DNA from 2 places in the Streptomyces sp. NPDC088730 genome. Region 2 is predicted to be linked to the other one. Evidence: riboswitches for the same ligand, from Rfam matches in the RefSeq annotation. Region 2 holds a riboswitch; the other holds the start of a gene.
What was found. Region 2 has a riboswitch for S-adenosylmethionine ahead of ACIP89_RS24360 (glutathione S-transferase C-terminal domain-containing protein). Riboswitches for the same ligand answer to the same signal wherever they lie in the genome.
Positions count from the first base shown of each region.

Region 1: another riboswitch for S-adenosylmethionine. It lies ahead of thrC (threonine synthase); the one in region 2 lies ahead of ACIP89_RS24360 (glutathione S-transferase C-terminal domain-containing protein).

Region 1 covers NZ_JBIVLK010000012.1:51,549-56,049, forward strand. The annotation lists gene ACIP89_RS28670 (cold-shock protein) at 9-215, opposite strand; gene ACIP89_RS28675 (MoaD/ThiS family protein) at 649-927, opposite strand; gene thrC (threonine synthase) at 959-2,254, opposite strand; SAM riboswitch class I at 2,272-2,398, opposite strand; gene ACIP89_RS28685 (glucosyl-3-phosphoglycerate synthase) at 2,551-3,501, shown strand; gene ACIP89_RS28690 (trehalose-6-phosphate synthase) at 3,614-4,501, shown strand, end outside.
Region 2 covers NZ_JBIVLK010000008.1:212,739-217,239, reverse strand. The annotation lists gene ACIP89_RS24370 (amino acid ABC transporter ATP-binding protein) at 1-376, opposite strand, end outside; gene ACIP89_RS24365 (amino acid ABC transporter permease) at 451-1,455, opposite strand; SAM riboswitch class IV at 2,011-2,157, shown strand; gene ACIP89_RS24360 (glutathione S-transferase C-terminal domain-containing protein) at 2,537-3,265, shown strand; gene ACIP89_RS24355 (ATP-binding cassette domain-containing protein) at 3,250-4,501, opposite strand, start outside.

The sequences.
Region 1 (4,501 bases), on a different contig from region 2:
CGCCGAGCTCAGCCGACAGCGAGCTTGACCATGTCCGCCTGCGGCCCCTTCTGGCCCTGCGAGATTTCGAATTCAACTCGCTGACCCTCTTCGAGGGTGCGGTATCCGTCCATCTGGATCGCGCTGTAGTGGACGAAAACATCCGCACCACCGTCGACCGCGATGAAGCCGTACCCCTTCTCCGCGTTGAACCACTTGACGGTGCCCTGAGCCATGCCTAACTCCCCTATTACTGGCCCTTGCACAGGACCGCACTTCGCGGGCCCGGGTCAGAACTCACCCTCCGACAGGAGAGGGTGCGTGCGCCGGAACGCGTCGACCGCGGCCGAATGTATCTGCCCAACTGCCCTCTGCAACAGGTCAATCGGACGAGAATTCTGGGCAGCGCCGATCACCCGAATATGAGGAATTCATGAGATTCCAGGGCAAGTCGGGCCAGGCAAAGGCGACTTATGGCACAAGAGGCTCAGGTACTTTGGCTGCATCTTGTCGTGGCCAGGCGCATTCTCATATGCGGGGGGCACGGGCAGCGAAGGGGACTTCCCACACTCTACCGCGTTCAACCATGCAGAATTGCCCCCTCCGCTTCCGTCGCGGAGAGGGCAATCCAGGTGACTCGGCGCAGTGGGACCGCTCGGGTCCCGGGGCTCAGCAGCCGCCGGCGACGGCCGGGATGATCGAGACCCCCGCGCCGTCCGGGGTGACCGCTTCCAGGCCGCCCTCGAAGCGCACGTCGTCGTCGTTGACGTACACGTTCACGAAGCGGCGGAGCTTGCCCTGGTCGTCCAGGACGCGGGCGGCGATGCCCGGGTGGTCCTTCTCCAGGGACTCGATGACCTGGGAGAGCGTCGCGCCCTCTGCCGGGACCTCGGCCTGGCCGCCCGTGTAGGTGCGGAGGATGGTGGGGATACGGACCTTGACGCTCATGGTGGGTGCCCTTCCTGGAGTCTCGGGTGGGTCAGCTGGCGGTGCCGAGGCCGGCGGCGCGGAAGGCGTCCAGGCTCGGCCGGATCGTCGCCGTCGCCTGCGAGGTGGCGGCCACCGCGTCCAGCGTCTTGAGGCCGTCACCGGTGTTCAGGACGACGGTGGTGAGCGTCGGGTCGAGCAGGCCGGCCTCGATCAGCTTCTTCGTCACGCCGACCGTCACACCGCCCGCGGTCTCGGCGAAGATGCCCTCGGTGCGCGCCAGGAGCTTGATCGCGTCGACGACCTGCTCGTCGTTCACGTCGTCCACCGCGCCACCCGTACGGCGGGCGATGTCCAGGACGTAGGGGCCGTCGGCCGGGTTGCCGATGGCGAGGGACTTGGCGATCGTGTTCGGCTTCTGCGGGCGGACCACGTCGTGACCGGCCTTGAAGGCGGCGGAGACCGGCGAGCAGCCCTCGGCCTGGGCGCCGAAGATCTTGTACGGCTTGTCCTCGACCAGCCCGAGCTTGATCAGCTCCTGGAGGCCCTTGTCGATCTTCGTCAGCTGCGAGCCGGACGCGATCGGGATGACGATCTGGTCGGGCAGCCGCCAGCCGAGCTGCTCGCAGATCTCGTACGCGAGCGTCTTGGAGCCCTCGCCGTAGTAGGGGCGGAGGTTGACGTTGACGAAGCCCCAGCCCTCCCCGAGCGGGTCTCCGATGAGCTCCGAGCAGAACCGGTTGACGTCGTCGTAGTTGCCCTCGATACCGACCAGCTCACCGCCGTACACCGCGGCCATGACGACCTTGCCCTGCTCCAGGTCGTGCGGGATGAACACGCAGGAGCGCAGACCGGCGCGGGCGGCGGCGGCGCCCACGGCTCCGGCGAGGTTGCCGGTGGAGGAGCAGGAGAGCGTGGTGAAACCGAAGGCGCGGGCGGCCTCGACGGCGATCGCGACGACGCGGTCCTTGAAGGAGTGCGTCGGGTTGCCGGAGTCGTCCTTGACGTACAGGCCGCCGGTGACGCCCAGCTCACGGGCGAGGTTGTCGGCCTTGACCAGCTTGGTGAAGCCGGGGTTGATGTTGGGCTTGTCCGCGACGTCGGCGGGGACCGGCAGCAGCGGCGCGTAGCGCCAGATGTTGTCGGGTCCGGCCTCGATGCGCTTCCTCAGCTCGTCCGGGGAGCCGGTCGGCAGGTCGTACGCCACTTCGAGCGGCCCGAAACAGGTCGCACAGGCGAAGAGGGGACCGAGCGCGAACCGTTCTCCGCACTCGCGGCAGGAAAGTGCCGCGGCGGGACCGAGGTCGACGTAAGTTTCGGTGGATGCTGCAACAGTCTGAACAGCCATGATGGCGAGGCCCTTTCTCCTCATCTTCCTCGTGACGCATTTCGCCACAAGACGGAATTGGCACCGTCCCCACCTGACCTCGCGGTCGGCGGGATGGTTGCCGGGACTTCAACGGGCCGTTCCCTCTGTCCCTCTGGATGAGCGCTATGGCACTGGACCATCGATCCAGGCGTTTGTCGGCGGATGGACCCCGGCATGCCATGGCCATCTGCGTTGTTCAGACTGTAACCGAAGCACCGGACTGTTGAGATAGTCGTCCGAACCGCGAGATGGATCACATGCAGGGAGTATCGACCGTGCTGGAAGAGGTCGAACGCTGGCTGACCAGGCGTTCCTGGTCGTGCGCCGACCGCCCGCTGGAGCAGCTCCTGGCCGCCAGGAGCGGCGACCCGCGCCGGGGGAGCGTGAGTGTCGTGCTGCCCGCGCTCAACGAGGCCGCGACGGTCGGAGACATCGTCCGGACCATCCGGCGCGAGCTCATGGAGAAGGTCCGGCTGGTCGACGAACTCGTGGTGATCGACTCCGGCTCCACCGACGACACCGCGGAGGTCGCCCGCCGGGCGGGCGCCCGGGTGATCCACCGGGACGCGATCCTGCCCCGGCTGCCGGCCGTCCCCGGCAAGGGCGAGGTGCTGTGGCGGTCACTGCTGGTGACCGGCGGTGACATCGTCTGCTTCATCGACGCGGACCTGAAGGACTTCTCGGCCGACTTCGTCTCCGGCATCGTCGGCCCGCTGCTGACCGACCCCTCCGTGCAGTTCGTCAAGGCGATGTACGACCGTCCGCTCGGGGAGACCGCGGGCCAGGGCGGGCGGGTCACCGAACTGGTGGCACGGCCGCTGCTCAATCTGCACTGGCCGCGGCTGGCCGGCTTCGTCCAGCCGCTGGGCGGCGAGTACGCCGTGCGCCGCTCGCTGCTCGAACAGCTGCCGTTCCCGGTCGGCTACGGGGTGGAGCTGGGGCTGCTCGTCGACGCCCTGCACACGGTCGGCCTGGACGCGCTGGCCCAGGTCGACGTCGGCGTCCGCAAACACCGCCACCAGGACGGCCGGGCGCTCGGCCGGATGGCGGCGGCCATCTACCGGACCGCGTCGCTGCGGCTCTCCCGCGGCCATCTGGTGCGCCCCGAGCTGACCCAGTTCGAGCGCGGCGAGAACGGCTTCGTGCCGCACACCCACCCGGTGGACGCCCAGGAGCGGCCGCCGATGCGCGAGATCGAGGAGTACGTCTCGCGCCGCGCCGCCTGAGCGGCTGCCGGGTGACCTGCGGCCGTCCGGCCGCAGGTCACCCGGCAGCATCCGGGACGGACCGCGGCCGCACGCACGTTTGGACGGTTCGGTATCGGGCTAGATTCCGCGCATGGTCTCCGAGCACGCCCCTCAGCCCGCCGCCCAGGTACTCGTCGCGTCCAACCGCGGTCCGGTCTCGTACGCACTGAACGAGGACGGCTCACTCGACGCGAAACGGGGCGGGGGCGGGCTCGTCTCGGGGCTGAGCGCGGTGGACGACAAGATGTGGGTCTGCGCCGCGCTCGGTGAGGGCGACCGCGAGGCGGTCCGGCGCGGGGTCGGTGAGCCGGGCGTACGGATGCTCGACATCGACGCGGACGTGCACGCCGACGCGTACAACGGCATCGCGAACTCGGTGCTCTGGTTCGTCCACCACCTGCTCTACCAGACCCCCGTGGAGCCCGTCTTCGACGCGGAGTTCCGGCGCCAGTGGGCGTCCTTCGAGGCCTACAACCGGGCCTTCGCCCAGGCGCTGGCCGAGGAGGCGGGCGAGGGCGCGGCGGTCCTGGTGCAGGACTACCACCTGGTGCTGGTGCCGGGCATGCTCCGCGAGCTCCGCCCCGACCTGCGCATCGGCCACTTCTCGCACACCCCGTGGGCGCCCGTCGACTACTTCCGGATGCTGCCGGACGACATCGCGGAGCAGGTGCTGCGCGGCATCCTCGGCGCCGACCGGGCGGCCTTCCTGACCCGCCGCTGGGCGGACGCCTTCATCAGCTGCTGCACGGAGATCCTGGGCGGCACCGGCCGCACCCGGATCGGTGTGCACGGGCTCGGCGCCGACGCGGACTTCCTGCTCCGGCGCGCGCACGAGCCGGACGTGGACGAGCGGATGGCGGCGCTGCGCGAACAGGTGGGCCCCGGCCGGAAGACGATCGTGCGGGTGGACCGCACGGAGCTGTCCAAGAACATCGTCCGCGGGATGCTCGCCTACCGGGCCCTGCTCGACGAACGTCCC
Region 2 (4,501 bases):
CGGGCTTGGTGAGTTTCCCGGTCGCGACCGGGGCGGCGGCCACGTTGTCCAGCACGGTGAGGTGCGGGAAGAGGTTGAAGTTCTGGAAGACGAATCCGATCCGGCCGCGCTGCGCCAGGATGGCGCGCTCGCTCAGCTCCTTGAGCCGCCCCCGGTGCCTGCGGACGCCGATCAGCTCGCCGTTCACACTGACATGGCCGATCTCCGGCTTCTCCAGGTGGTTGATCACCCGCAGGAGGGTGGACTTCCCCGAGCCGGACGGTCCGAGGACGACCGTGACCTCCCCGGGCCGCACGGTGAGCGCCACGCCGTCCAGAACGCGCTGGGATCCGTACCACTTGTGCACGTCGTGCACCTCGACCGCGGCGGGGCGCACCGGGGGCGCCGCGACGGCGCCGGCCTGCCCCGGTGTCCCGGCCGCTTCCGCTCTTCCGGTCGTCGTCTCCGCGGTCATATCGCCGTCACCTTCCGGACCCGTGCCCGCAGATCGCCCAGGCCGGTCCGCAGCCTCTGCAGCGGCGTGGGCGGCAGGGTGCGCAGCGCGCCCCGCGAGTAGTACCGCTCGACGTAGAACTGGATGACGGACACCACGCTGGTGAGGATCAGGTACCAGGCGGTGGCGACCAGCAGCAGCGGCACGATGTCGCCGGGGTAGGTGCTGCCCATGCTCTGCACGGAGCCGAAGAGATCGAGCAGCGAGACGTAGAAGACCAGCGAGGTGCCCTTGATCAGGCCGATCAGCTGGTTGACGTAGTTCGGGGTGATGGAGCGCAGGGCCTGCGGGAAGACGATCTTCGCGAACCGGTACCGCTTCGGCAGGCCGAGGGCGGCTGCCGCCTCGTGCTGGCCCTGGTCGACGGAGAGGATGCCGCCGCGCACCACTTCGGAGGCGTACGCCGCCTCGTTCAGGCTGAGGCCGATGACGGCCACGGTCATGTCGGTGGCGAGGCGTGACTCGTCGAAGCTGAAGAACGCCGGGCCGAACGGCACTCCCACGCTCAGCGTCCGGTAGAGCGCGCTGAAGTTGTAGAGGAACAGCAGGATCACGATCAGCGGGACCGACCGGAACAGCCAGGTGTAGACCCAGCTGACCGCGCGCAGCACAGGGCTCGGGGAGAGCCGGGCCAGGGCCAGCAGCACACCGCCGAGCAGCCCCAGCACGGCGCTGAGCAGGGCGACTTCGAGCGTGACGAGCAGGCCGTCAAGGATGGTGGGCCGCAGGAACCAGTACTGGAACCGGTCCCACTGGTAGAAGGGGTTGGCCACCAGTCCGTGGACGATCTGGGCGACCAGCACCAGCACGACGACGGTGACGATCCAGCGGCCGGGCCGCAGGAGCGGGCGGACCCGCTGCGGGACCTGCGGCTTCGGCACGAGGGGTGGCCCGGGGCGGGGGGCCGCCTCGGCGGGCGGCGCTGACCCGGAGGACACAGCGACGCCGGGGGATTCACTCACGGAGGGCTCCAGCGGATGCGGACGGCCCGGACCACGGACGGCAGCGCCTCGCCGCGCCGGTCGTCGGGGACGACGCGGCGGGGCGCGGGCGGCACAGCGCGGAGCAGGGGGCCGGGCGGGGAGAGGACGCACCGCGGCAGCGGTGGACGTCAGGGAGTCAGAAGGCCGTCAGCCTTGACAGAGAGCGCGACAAGCGGCGGTACACAGGGCGCTGTTGACACGCTGGAGGTCGACGGAGCGGTCCGCGCAGAGCAGAACGCGGCCTCGGGACCGCCAGGCAGCCATCCCCTCAGCTGCGTGCATCGCCCTCACCGTCACCGATCCGCCCCGCGGGGCCTCGCGCCTGCCGGACACCGTCCGGTCTCAACTGCGGCACCCCCGCGGTCTGCTGGGATGCCGGCCGGCGATCCGGGGCGTATCGCTGCCAACCGGGACCGTTCCGCGCCGCAAGTTATGCATGCGCCGACAGGAATGTCAACGCGGGTGACCAACAGGCGAGATGGCCCCTGTGGCCTCCTTGACGGCGTCACCCGGCGCACCGAAACTGGCGTGGACGGTCACGATTGTCAGCGCCCCCGTGCGGGATCCGTCCTGCTCACGGGGTTCATCGGCCCCGGCCCGCTGGCAGGCAACCCTTCCACCGCGACGGGGTGCCCCGGGTGACGACCGGGTCCCGCCGGCGTGGCGGGGCAAGCGTGGTCCCGCGTCTCGCGGGCCCCGGAGTCGGGACGGGTGGGATTTGTCCAGGAACGGCTTGACGAGGCGCCTGCACATCGACCTGCTGCGTGTCTCCAGCGCGTACTAGCCCGGAACACCGGACGCGCGCAGGTCCGCACGGTCGCGATGACGCACACGGGTCCGCGCTGCCGTGACTCGGACCGGTGCGCAGGCGCAGCCGTTCCCCATCCGGCCGCTGGTGCCCACAAGGCGGCGGTGGCTTCCTCGTTCCCACAGGGATCTCCACAGGAGAGTCATGCCCGAGACAGCTTCGCGCAGTTCCAGCACAGGCAACTCCATCACGTGCGGCTCGGTCTCATCCGGTCCGAGTCCGTGCGCCAGCCATCCCCGTCCCAAGATCGCCGTGCCGTCCTCCCGTATCCACAGCCGGATCGGGGTCGGTCTGGCCGGCGGCTTCTATCCCGCTCCGCACCGCTACGAGCTGTTCCTGTCGGCGAGTTGTCCGCGCTCGCTGCGCATCTCGATCACCCTCGGCCTGCTCGGGCTCCGGGACTCGGTCGCCACCACGTTCCTGGGGCACCCCGCCGGAACACCCGAGGCGTACGCCTCGCTGCGCGGCGCGTACGAGGCCACGCTGCACCACTACGACGGGCCGCTGACGGCGCCCGCGCTGTGCGACCGGTGGAGCGGGCGCATCGTCAGCAACCACACCCCCGACATACTCCGCGATCTGGCCGGCCTGCTCTCCGGCCATGACGAGGCCCGCCCCTCGGCGCTGCGCCCGCCGGAGCTCGCCGACCGCATCGAGACGCTGCGCGAGCTGCTGGACCGGGACGTCACCCCGCAGGCGGGGTCCTCCGAGCGGTCGGCGGCCCTGGACCTGCTGGACCGGTCCCTCGCCCGGCAGCCCTACGCCCTGGGCGAGCAGCTGACGGCCGGGGACGTGGACCTGTGGGTGGCGCTCGTCCGTCTCGGCCCGGTCGCCGCCCTCGGCGACCGTCCCCGGCTCAAGGAGTACGTGCGCCGTCTCTGCGGCCACCCCGCCTTCCCGGATACACCGGAGCTGCCGGGGACTCCGGACGTGCCGGGCGGGGCGGCCGCGGCTGACTCACTGCCTCAGGCTCCCACGTAGGCCGCGAGGTGCTCGCCGGTGAGGGTGGAGCGGTCCGCGACCAGGTCGTCGGGGGTGCCCTCGAAGACGAGCCTGCCGCCGTCGTGCCCGGCGCCGGGGCCCAGGTCGACGATCCAGTCGGCGTGCGCCATGACCGCCTGGTGGTGCTCGACCACGATGACGGACTTCCCTGAGTCCACCAGCCGGTCGAGCAGGCCGAGCAGCTGCTCGATGTCTGCGAGGTGAAGGCCGGTGGTCGGTTCGTCGAGGACGTAGACCCCGCCCTTCTCGCCCATGTGCGTGGCCAGCTTGAGCCGCTGCCGCTCACCGCCGGACAGGGTGGTGAGCGGCTGGCCCAGGCTGAGGTAGCCGAGCCCGACGTCGGCCAGCCTGTCGAGGATGCGGTGTGCGGCCGGCGTGTGTGCCTCGCCGCTGCCGAAGAACTCCTCGGCCTCGGTCACCGGCATCGCCAGCACCTCGCTGATGTCACGTCCGCCGAGGCGGTATTCGAGCACCGATGCCAGGAACCGCTTCCCCTCGCACTCCTCGCAGACGGTGGCGACGCCCGCCATCATCGCGAGGTCCGTGTAGACGACCCCGACGCCGTTGCAGCCGGGGCAGGCGCCCTCGGAGTTGGCGCTGAACAGGGCCGGCTTCACGTCGTTGGCCTTGGCGAACGCCTTGCGGATCGGGTCGAGCAGCCCGGTGTAGGTGGCGGGGTTGCTCCGTCGCGAGCCGCGGATCGCGCCCTGGTCGATCGACACCACCCCGTCCAGTCCCGAGACCGAGCCGTGGATCAGTGAGCTCTTGCCGGAGCCGGCGACGCCGGTGATCACGGTGAGGACGCCGAGCGGGATGTCGACGTCGACGTCGCGCAGGTTGTTCGCGTCCGCGCCCCGGATCTCCAGCGCGCCGGTGGGCTTGCGCGGGGTGTCCTTGAGGGTGGCCCGGTCGTCGAAGTGACGGCCCGTGACGGTGTCCCCGGCCCGCAGTCCCCCGACGGTGCCCTCGAAGCAGACGGTTCCGCCCGCCGTGCCGGCGCCGGGGCCGAGGTCGACGACGTGGTCCGCGATCGCGATCGTCTCCGGCTTGTGCTCCACGACGAGCACCGTGTTGCCCTTGTCGCGCAGGCGCAGCAGCAGCCTGTTCATCCGCTGGATGTCGTGGGGGTGCAGCCCGGCGGTGGGCTCGTCGAAGACATAGGTGACGTCGGTGAGGGAGGAGCCCAGGTGGCGGATCATCTTGACGCGCTGCGCC